Regions from separate parts of the Caballeronia sp. 11_S32 genome, predicted to be linked through region 2. Evidence: riboswitches for the same ligand, from Rfam matches in the RefSeq annotation. Region 2 holds a riboswitch; the other holds the start of a gene.
What was found. Region 2 has a riboswitch for glycine ahead of AC1Z32_RS37890 (D-amino acid dehydrogenase). Riboswitches for the same ligand answer to the same signal wherever they lie in the genome.
Positions count from the first base shown of each region.

Region 1 (5,149 bases), on a different contig from region 2:
GTTCGCGATGACGTTGTTCGCCGCCGTCAGAATCCGCACCGTCGAGCGATAGTTCTGCTCCAGCTTGATGACGTGCAGCTTCGGGAAATCCTTGCCGAGCTGCGCGAGGTTTTCGATGGTCGCGCCGCGCCAGCCGTAGATCGCCTGATCGTCATCGCCCACGGCGGTGAACGCCGCGCGCGGGCCGGCCAGCAGCTTCACCAGTTCGTACTGGCACGCGTTCGTGTCCTGATATTCGTCGATCAGCAGATAACGCAGGCGGTTCTGCCACTTCTCGCGAATCTGCTCGTTCTCCGCGAAAAGCTGCGCGGGGCGCAGGATCAGATCGTCGAAATCGAGCGCCTGATACGCGTGCAGCGTGGCCGCATAGCTGCGATAGACGATCGCCGCCTGATGCTCGTCCTCGTTGCTCGCGAGCACGGAGGCCTGATCGGGCGACACCATCGCGTTCTTCCACAGCGAAATGATCGACTGGATCTTGCGGATCAAACCCTTGTCGGTCGTGCCGAGCTGCTCCTGAACCATGCCGAAGCAGTCGTCCGAATCCATGATGGAGAACTGCGGCTTCAGTCCGACGTGCTCCGCTTCCTGCCGCATGATCTGCACGCCGAGCGAATGGAATGTGCAGATCGTCAACTGATTGACGGGAATCTTGCGGCCTTCCTTGCCGGGCGTCGTGAGCGTCTTGCCTTCGAGCAGTTTCCCGGTGCGCTCGCGCATTTCGAGCGCGGCCTTGTTCGTGAAGGTGAGCGCGGCGATGTGCTTCGGCTCGAAGCCGCGTCCTTCGATCAGATGCGCGATCTTCTGCGTGATCACGCGCGTCTTGCCGCTGCCCGCGCCGGCGAGCACGAGACAGGGACCGTCGAGATAGCGCACGGCTTCGCTTTGCGCGGCGTTGAGACCTGCGGACATCGTATTGGGCTTGGATATCTGGCGCGCGCGGCGGACCGGCGCATGGAGGAGAGCGCGATGTTAACACGATAGAACCGGCGCGGTTCCGGCCCTCGTTCGTGCCACAATATCCGACCGAATTCACGACAGGACGATGCCCGCATGAACACAGCACTGAAAGTCGGCGTAATGGGGTACGGACTCGCCGGCGCGACGTTTCACGCGCCGGTCATAGAGCACTGCGGCCGCGCCGAAGTGACGGCTATCGCGACGAGCCAGGCCGAGCGCGCGCAGGCCGATTATCCGAACGCGCAGATTGTCGCGGATTTCGACGCGCTGCTCGCCGTCGACGGTCTCGAATGCGTCGTCATCGCGACGCCGAACGACACGCACTTCGATCTCGCGCATCGGGCGTTGTCGGCGGGAAAGCACGTGGTCGTCGACAAGCCGGTGACGCTCTCCGCGCGCGACGCCCGCACGCTCGCCGATCTCGCGCAGCAGAAAGGCCTGATCTTCGCGCCGTTCCACAATCGCCGCTGGGACGGCGATTTCATGACGGTGCGCGCGCTCGTCGAAAGCGGGCGGCTCGGGCGCATCACGCATTACGAATCGCATTTCGACCGCTTCCGCCCGAAAGTGCCGCAGCGCTGGCGCGAGGAGGCGGAGCGCGGCGGCGGGCTGCTGTTCGATCTGGGGCCGCATCTGATCGATCAGGCGCTGACGCTCTTCGGCGCGCCGCAGACGGTGACGGCGTTCGTGAAGGCGCACCGCGATCACGCGCACGCGCCGGACTACGTGCATCTCGTGCTCGGCTACGGCGACAAGGAAGTGATCCTGCACGCGAGCGCGCTCGCCGCGCTGGAACCGCCGCGCTTCGCGATTCATGGCACGCGCGGCAGTTATGTGAAGAACGGGCTCGATACTCAGGAAGATCAGCTGCGTTCGGGCATGCGGCCGGGCAATCCGGAGTTCGCGAAGAACCCGCCGGGCGTGCTGCGCGAAGTCGATGGCGACCTCGATCTGCGTCACGAATTCGCCACGAAGGACGGCGCATATATCGAGTTTTATCGGGCGCTGGCGGCGGCGATTCAGGATAGGAAGCCATTTCCGGTCTCGCCGCAGGACGCGGTCGATACGATGACGATCATCGAGCTGGCCATTCAGAGCGACGCCGAAGGGCGGCGCGTGCCGTTCGCGCGCCAGTGACGTCTATCGCCGGTGGATGCTTCCGGAGCGTCCACCGTGCACCGACACGCTTTCGCCCAACTACGTGACGCCATCGATGGTGAGGGTGGCCGGCATGCGGTCTGGGGAAAAGATGACGAATCGTCCAGCATACGCGCGCGATTGCGGCAAATTTCCCCGTATTTGAAACAAAGCGGTTCGATTCTTCGCCGCGCGGGCCCGTTCGGCTAAGCCGATACGGATCGATCGGACAGTCAATCGCTGCGGTCCGAATCCGTTTGACAACCCCAATTCGGTCGCGTAAATTCTGCCGCACGCGTCGGGAGAGCGCGTGGCCGCCGCTTGTCAGCACGACAGCGGACGCCGCGCCGCCGAAGGGGCATACCCGCAAACTCTCAGGCAAAAGGACCGACGGCGTCGAGGAAAGCAATTTCCTCGCACTCTGGAGAGCGGCAGCGGCTTCGTCGAACGAGCCAGTTGCCCACCGAAGGGGCGCGCGATGAACCGCGGCACGACCGTGCACGGTTCGCGCAATCTCTCAGGTACCGAGGACAGAGGGGTCACGCATCGCAACCGCCAGCCGGTATGCACCTTGCGCGCTGCAACGGCAGCGAGCGCAGGCGCATTCGGCAGGCAAAAGCGCGCTGCGTGGCCTTTTTTGTTTCGCGAACCGAGGCCCCGATGACTTCTCTTCAACACACGCCCTTGCACGCCGCTCACCTCGCGCTCAACGCGCGCATGGTCGACTTCGGCGGCTGGGACATGCCCGTCAACTACGGTTCGCAGATCGACGAGCACCGCGCCGTGCGCACGGATGCCGGCATGTTCGACGTTTCGCACATGCGCGTGGTCGATTTCGAGGGCGAAGCCGTCCGCGAATTCTTCAAGTACGCAATCGCCAATAACGTCGACAAGCTCACGACGCCGGGCAAGGCGCTCTACTCGTGCCTGCTCAACGGCGACGGCGGCGTCATCGACGATCTCATCGTTTACTACTTCTCCGAGACGAGCTTTCGCGTCGTCGTGAATGCGGGCACGGCGGAGAAGGACATCGCGTGGTTCGGGCAATTGAATGCCGAAGGCGAATTCAATCTGTCCATCACGCCGCGCCGCGATCTCGCGATCATCGCCGTGCAAGGCCCGAATGCGCGCGAAAAAGCCTGGCAAGTGCTGCCGGATACGCGTGCGCAAACGCAGGACATCAAGCCGTTCAATGCGGTCGTTTTTCCGTCGACGCAATTCGGCGAGCTGATGCTCGCCCGCACGGGCTACACGGGCGAGGACGGCTTCGAGATCGTCGTTCCGGCGACGCACGTGGAAGCGCTGTGGAACGCGCTCGCCGCCGTGGGCGTGAAGCCCGCGGGCCTCGGCGCGCGCGACACGCTGCGCCTCGAAGCCGGCATGAACCTCTACGGCCAGGACATGGACGAGAAGGTCTCGCCGCTCGACGCCGGCCTCGCATGGACCGTCGATCTGAAAGCGCCGCGCGATTTCGTCGGACGCTCGGCACTCGAGGCGCACGGCTCGAAGGCGAATTTCGTCGGACTCGTGCTCATCAAGGAAAACGGCAAGGCGGGCGGCGTGCTGCGCGCGCATCAGAAAGTCGTCACGCCGCACGGCGAGGGCGAAATCACGAGCGGCACGTTTTCGCCGTCGATGCAGGAATCGATCGCGTTCGCACGCGTCCCGACCGCTGTTGCCGTCGGGGACACGGTGCAGGTCGTCATCCGCGACAAGCAACTCCCCGCGCGCGTGGTAAAACTTCCGTTCGTGCGCAACGGCAAGGTTCTCGTCGAACTTTCATAAGCGCCGTCGCGCCCGTTCCCTCCTATCAAGAACCTCACGAAAGAACCACGCAAGGAGCATCCAATGAGCATCCCGGCCGATCTGAAATACACCGAATCGCACGAATGGGTCCGCACCGAATCCGACGGCACGCTGACCGTCGGCATCACCGATCACGCGCAGGAAGCGCTCGGTGACATCGTGTTCGTCGAGCTGCCGGCGGCGGGCAAGACCGTCGCGGCGGGCGATGCGATCGCCGTGATCGAATCGGTGAAGGCCGCATCCGATATCTACGCGCCGGTGTCGGGCGAGATCGTCGCCGCGAACGACTCGCTCACCGCGACGCCCGATCAGGTGAACGGCGCGCCGTACGAAAGCTGGCTCTTCAAGATCAAGCCGGCAGGCGACGCCTCTCTCGACAAGCTGCTCGACGCCGAAGGCTACGGCAAGTCGATCGGCGAATAACTCTCTCAATCGACGAAGGCGGTTCCTTCCCGCAACGAAGGTGCCGCCATTCGCAGGAATTCACATGAAGCTCGAACACCCGGATCGCCTGATGAACCGCACCTCCCTGTCACTCGCCGCGCTCGAATGCCACGATGCATTCGCCGAGCGGCACATCGGCCCCGACGAAGCAGACCAGCGCGCGATGCTCGACGCGCTCGGCTTCGCATCGCGCGCGGCCTTCATCGACGCGGTGATTCCTGAATCGATCCGCCGCAAGGAAACGCTGCCGCTCGGCGCGTTCACGCAGCCGAAGAGCGAGGCGGAAGCGCTCGCGTCGCTGCGCAAGCTCGCGGACGAGAACCTGGTGTTTCGGACTTATATCGGCCAGGGTTACTACGGCACGCACACGCCGGCCGTGATCCTGCGCAACGTGCTGGAAAATCCGGCGTGGTACACGGCATACACGCCGTATCAGCCGGAGATTTCGCAAGGGCGCCTCGAAGCGCTCCTGAACTTCCAGCAGATGGTGATGGACCTGACGGGCCTCGCGATGGCGAACGCGTCGCTGCTCGACGAAGCCACTGCCGCCGCTGAAGCAATGACGCTGCTGCAACGTGTCGGCAAGCCGAAGTCGAACGTCTTCTACGTCGCGGATGACGTGCTGCCGCAGACCATCGAAGTGGTGAAGACGCGCGCGAAGCCGGCGGGCATCGAGGTGAAGGTCGGCCCGGCCGCGGATGCCGCGAGCGCGAACGCGTTCGGCGTGCTGCTGCAATATCCCGGCGCGCAAGGCGACGTGCTCGACTATCGCGCCCTGACCGAAGCGATTCACGCGGCGGGC
Region 1 covers NZ_JBXOWH010000003.1:309,863-315,011, reverse strand. Annotated here, with positions in the region: gene AC1Z32_RS13060 (UvrD-helicase domain-containing protein) at 1-912, opposite strand, end outside; gene AC1Z32_RS13055 (oxidoreductase) at 1,054-2,097, shown strand; glycine riboswitch at 2,387-2,497, shown strand; glycine riboswitch at 2,509-2,641, shown strand; gene gcvT (glycine cleavage system aminomethyltransferase GcvT) at 2,758-3,882, shown strand; gene gcvH (glycine cleavage system protein GcvH) at 3,946-4,326, shown strand; gene gcvP (aminomethyl-transferring glycine dehydrogenase) at 4,391-5,149, shown strand, end outside.
Region 1: another riboswitch for glycine. It lies ahead of gcvT (glycine cleavage system aminomethyltransferase GcvT); the one in region 2 lies ahead of AC1Z32_RS37890 (D-amino acid dehydrogenase).

Region 2 (5,149 bases):
GGAGCGAGTGCGCCAGCGGGCCGATTCACAGGTCCGTTTGCTGCCTCTCGGTATGCGGCGGAGATGGTGCTAAATAACAGGCTCGCCAACGGTAACAGCATATTTGGTGGCAGCAGCAGCGGGGCGATTACTGGCGGTTTCGATTGGTTCGGCGCTACGGAAGCGGTCGCCGGAACCGCGCTCGGCGGCGCGGGTTCGGACGACGACAGCGGAGGCGATGCCACGCTCAGAAAATTCGGTAATACCGACGGTAGCGACGGCGGTTCGTTGCCTGGCGACGCGCAGCCGTTCGAGTATCAGTCGGACAGTATCGACAGCGAAGCGTTCGATGTCGCTGGAACCCATCGCGGCGACATGTATGCTTGCGACATCATTTCAATAGAATGTAAAGGCTCTGTGCTACGCGAATTTCCGAGTCAATATCTCGATTCGACATATAACGATATTCAGACCGACGCACGCGACGGCGTCAAGGATGCACGAAAGGCGCTCAAGCTCCTGAACGATAACCGCTTCAAAAAATAGGAAACGGACAATGTCTCATCCCTTGTTCACCTTGTTGCAAAAACTCGATTCTGCGAGGGTCGCCTATGCGCTCAGCCGCCATAGACCGGAAAGCATCCTCGTCTCAGTGACGGTTGTTGGTCAGCGCATCGAAATCGATGTATTCGACGACGGTCATATGGAAGTGTGTCGTTTCGTTGGTAATGAAGACATCGAGGGCGGCGAGGAATTGATCGATTCGCTCATCGACTTGGCTTCTTAGTAACCGTCGCTCGAATCGAAGGCTGAATTTCCAGCACCGCCATTGCCGCCGCTGCGGCGATTACGCGCGGCCCGCTTGCACGAGACCGCGCGTGCTTCACCTCATGCGGCGCGAGCCAACCCCGCAGCGCACTGTGACGAGTCCAACAAAATGGCATCCGCGATCGACTCCGCCGTCGCTGCCGACAACGTCCACCCGAGATGCCCGTGTCCCGTGTTGTAGTAGACGCCGGCCCGCTTGCCCTGCCCGACGCGCGGCAGCATGCTCGGCAACATCGGACGCAGGCCGGCCCACGGAATCACGCGCGCCGTCGACATCTCCGGGAACAGTTCACGCGTCCACGCGACGAGCGGCGCGATGCGATCGGCCCTGATATCGCGATTGAACCCGTTGATCTCCGCTGTCCCGGCCACGCGAAACCGGTCTGCCCCGAGGCGGCTCGTCACGATCTTCGCCTTGTCGTCGAGCAGGCTCACCCACGGGGCCGCCTGCCGGCTCTTCTCGTCATCCAGGCATACCGTGATCGAATAGCCCTTCACCGGATATACGTTCACATGGTCGCCGAGCATCCGCGCGAACTCGCGGCTTCTCACGCCGGCGCACACGACGATGCGATCGAACGCGCTTTCGGGCGCACCGTCGCCGTCATGCGTCCGGATATGGAAGCGTCCATCGCGCGTCTGGTCGATCGATGCGATCTCCGTGTCGTAGCTGAACTCGACCCCGTGCTTCACGCACGCTTGCGCAAGCCCGCGCGTGAACTTGTGGATGTCGCCGGTCGCATCCGAAGGCGTGAAGAAGCCGCCGTAAAACTCGCCGCGCAATGCCGGCTCGATCCGGCTGATTTCGCCCGCTTCGACCGCATGCCGGTCGAGTCCGCCTTCTCGCAGGAGCTCGTTGACCTTCGCGGCCGAATCGTAGTCCTTTTGGCTTCGATAGACATGCAGAATGCCGCGGCGCTCCAGATCGAAGTCGATATGCTCGCGCTCGGCGATCGCGTACAGATGGTTGCGCGCCGCAAGTGCCAGGCGCACGGTCTCGATGGTGTTTGCGCGGTAGTTCCCGATCTGTCGGAGGAACTCGCCCATCCATGAATACTTGTGCCAGGAAGGCGACGGATTCAGGAGCAAGGGCGCATCGCGCGTGAGCATCCAGCGCAGTCCCTTCACGACGGTGGCCGTGTGATTCCAGACTTCCGCGTTGCTGACGGATAGCTGGCCGCCGTTGGCAAAGGACGTTTCCATCGCCGCATAGCGATGACGTTCGAAAACGGTGACGTCGAAGCCGCGGCGAGCGAGGGCGTAAGCGGTCGTGACGCCGGTGATCCCGGCGCCGATGATGGCGATTCTTGACATGACATGGTCCAGATTGTGTTGAGCATGTGCCGGCTCGACGCGATATGCGTCATGTCCGGCTCCTGCCCCATCTGTCCATGTACCTGAGAGTTTCGATCCTGCCTGGCCGCCCTTGTGTGGCGCCCTGACCGGAAATCCCCTTCGGTGGGCGCAGCGCGCCTCTCTCCAGATCGTTCCTGCGGCGCGGTCCTTGGGCCTGAGAGTTTCCGGGGCGGTTGCTCCGTCGGCGCCGTCATCGTCTGATGACAGTCTCTCCCGCGCTGCATTTGAGAACATCCGCACAATAACGTTACGAATTAACGCGCGCAAGTGCTATTTGCGAGAAGTCCGCGCGTCAGGACCCGGCCGAGGCCGGCCGCAACGCCTCGTGGCACGCCTGCAGATCGGCCATGAATACCTTCAGGATCGATGGCATGGCCGCGCCCCGCCGCGTGATCGCGCAGAACGGCCAGATGCCGCCATAGCGCTCCGCGCAGATCCGGCGCATGTCGCCGCTCTCGACCCAGCGCAGCGCGTAGTGATTGGGCAGAAATCCCACATACGTGCCCGACAGGATGAGGATCGCCTGCGCCTCGACATTGTCGACGGTGGCCGCCGCCTTGCTCGCGCTCAACATGCGCAGATCGTGCTGCTGGAAATAGCCCCGCGCGACGATCCGGCTCTCGGCGATCATCTCCGAGGACACGTCGGCATCGAACGCGCGCCCATAGAGCGGATTGCCCTTGCCGCAATAGAGGCCGTCCGGTTCGACATAAAGCTCGTCGTAGCTCAGGCCCGGCACGTGAATCGGAAAATGGCCGATCGCCACATGGAGCCGGCCGTCCAGCACGCGCTCTTCCAGCTCGGCGGGCGAGCCCACATAGACGTCCACATGCACATCGTGTCCCCGCGACACGAACTTCTGCAGCGCATTCGGCAGCGGCGATGTCTTGTCGGAAACCGTGTTGTCGATGGTCCCGAGGTAGAGCTTTCCCGAAATGTGCTTCTTGAGCGCGTCGGTATCCATGCAGAACGCCTCCACGGCGATCTGCAGCCGCTGCGCCGCTTCGTAGGTCGCGATGCCATGCTCGGTCAGCCGGAAGCCGCTGCGCCCGCGTTCGCACAGCTTGAGCCCGAGCCGGGTTTCGAGCGTGGTCATCTGCTCGCTGATCGTCGACTGGCTGACGTTCAGGCTCGCCTGCGCAGCGGAAAAGCCGCCGCATCGCACCACGGCCATGAAAACCCGCAACAGCTTGAGGTCCACGTCCTGCAACTGGGTCATCGTTCGCGCCTCCATGCGCCGTTGCTTCGGAAATTCCGATATGAACATCCGATACTCGTGATTTTCATGCCCGCCGCTCCTGTCCATAGTCTCTCAAAACAACGCGCAGGCTCAACCTGCGGTCCACCCAGACAGAACAGGAGATGCAGATGCAGGGCAACAGCTATGAATCCGGGCGACTCAACCTGCCGTTCGTCGGCCATTGCACGTTCGCGAAGTCGCCGGTGTGCCTCGACTGGAACCGGATCGACGCCGATGTGGCGATCCTCGGCGCGCCGAACGACATGGGCACGCAATGGCGCTCCGGCGCGCGCTTCGGGCCGCGCAGCATTCGCGAGGCGTCGACGCTGTTTTCGTTCGGCCATGCGGGCGCCTACGACCACGAAGACGACGTGCTGTATCTGAGCCGCGACCAGTTGCGCATGGTCGACGTGGGCGATGCCGACATCGTGCATACCGACATGGCGAGCAGCAACGCGAACATCGAGCTTGCCGTGCGCAAGATTCTCGCGTGCGGCGCGATGCCCATCACGCTGGGCGGCGACCATTCGATTCACGCGCCGGTAATCAAGGCGTTCGAAGGAAAAGGACCGATCCATATCATCCACTTCGACGCGCATCTGGACTTCGTGGACGAGCGTCACGGCGTGCGCTACGGGCACGGCAATCCGCTGCGGCGCGCATCCGAGATGGCGCATATCGTCGGCATGACGCAGCTCGGCATTCGCAACGTGTCGTCGTCGAACCGTGACGACTATGACGCGGCGCGCCGTGCCGGCTCGGAGATCCTGTCGGTGCGCGACGTGCGCCGGCTCGGAACGGAAGGCGTTCTCGCGCGGATTCCCGAAGGCGCGGCCTACTATATAACCATCGACATCGACGGTTTCGACCCCTCCATCGCGCCCGGCACGGGCACGCCGAGCCACGGCGGCTTCCAGTACTACGAGGTGCTCGAGATCATCCAGGCGCTCGCCCGGCGCAGCCGCGGAAACATCGTAGGAATGGACCTCGTCGAAGTCGCGCCCGCCTACGACCCCGCCGGCGTCACGCCGATTCTCGCCGCTCAACTGCTGATGAATTCCATCGGCTTCATCTTTCACGAGCGCAGCAAGGCGAAGCGCTGAAAAGCGCGCCTGCAACCGGACGGTTCACATCGACATTCACGGGGCTCGACATCACGAAGCCCCGGATAAATCAGGAGACGACGTTGGATACCATTGTTCGCGATTACCTCGGGCGATTCGGCATTCAGGAGGCCACCGCGCGCTTTTTGAAGAAGCCGCAGAAAATGTTCATCGGCGGCGAGTGGGTGACGGGCGGCGCGGGAGAGACACTCGATGTGATCGAGCCGTCGACCACCGGCGTCATCACGCAGCTTCCGCTCGCCACCGCCGACGATCTCGACCGTGCGGTCCGCGCGGCGCGCAAGCAGTTCGACGGCGGCCCGTGGCGCAAGCTCAAGCCGCTGGAACGGGAGCGCATGCTGCATCGGCTCGCGGATCTGATCGAAGCCAACGCGACCGAGCTCGCGGAAATCGAATCGATCGACATGGGCAAGTCCGCCGCGCAGGCTCGCGATGTCGACGTGCAGGGCACCATCGACACGTTCCGCTACTTCGCCGGCTGGGCCTCGAAGCTGCACGGGCGCACCGTCGAGCCTTCGCTTCCGGGTGACTATGTCGCCTATACGCGCAAGGAGCCGGTCGGCGTGGTCGGCATCATCGTGCCGTGGAATTTTCCGCTGCAGACGATGGCGTGGAAGCTCGC
Region 2 covers NZ_JBXOWH010000005.1:731,547-736,695, forward strand. Annotated here, with positions in the region: gene AC1Z32_RS37880 (hypothetical protein) at 1-525, shown strand, start outside; gene AC1Z32_RS37885 (hypothetical protein) at 536-766, shown strand; gene AC1Z32_RS37890 (D-amino acid dehydrogenase) at 868-2,121, opposite strand; glycine riboswitch at 2,191-2,292, opposite strand; glycine riboswitch at 2,296-2,389, opposite strand; gene AC1Z32_RS37895 (LysR family transcriptional regulator) at 2,456-3,430, opposite strand; gene speB (agmatinase) at 3,532-4,506, shown strand; gene AC1Z32_RS37905 (aldehyde dehydrogenase family protein) at 4,590-5,149, shown strand, end outside.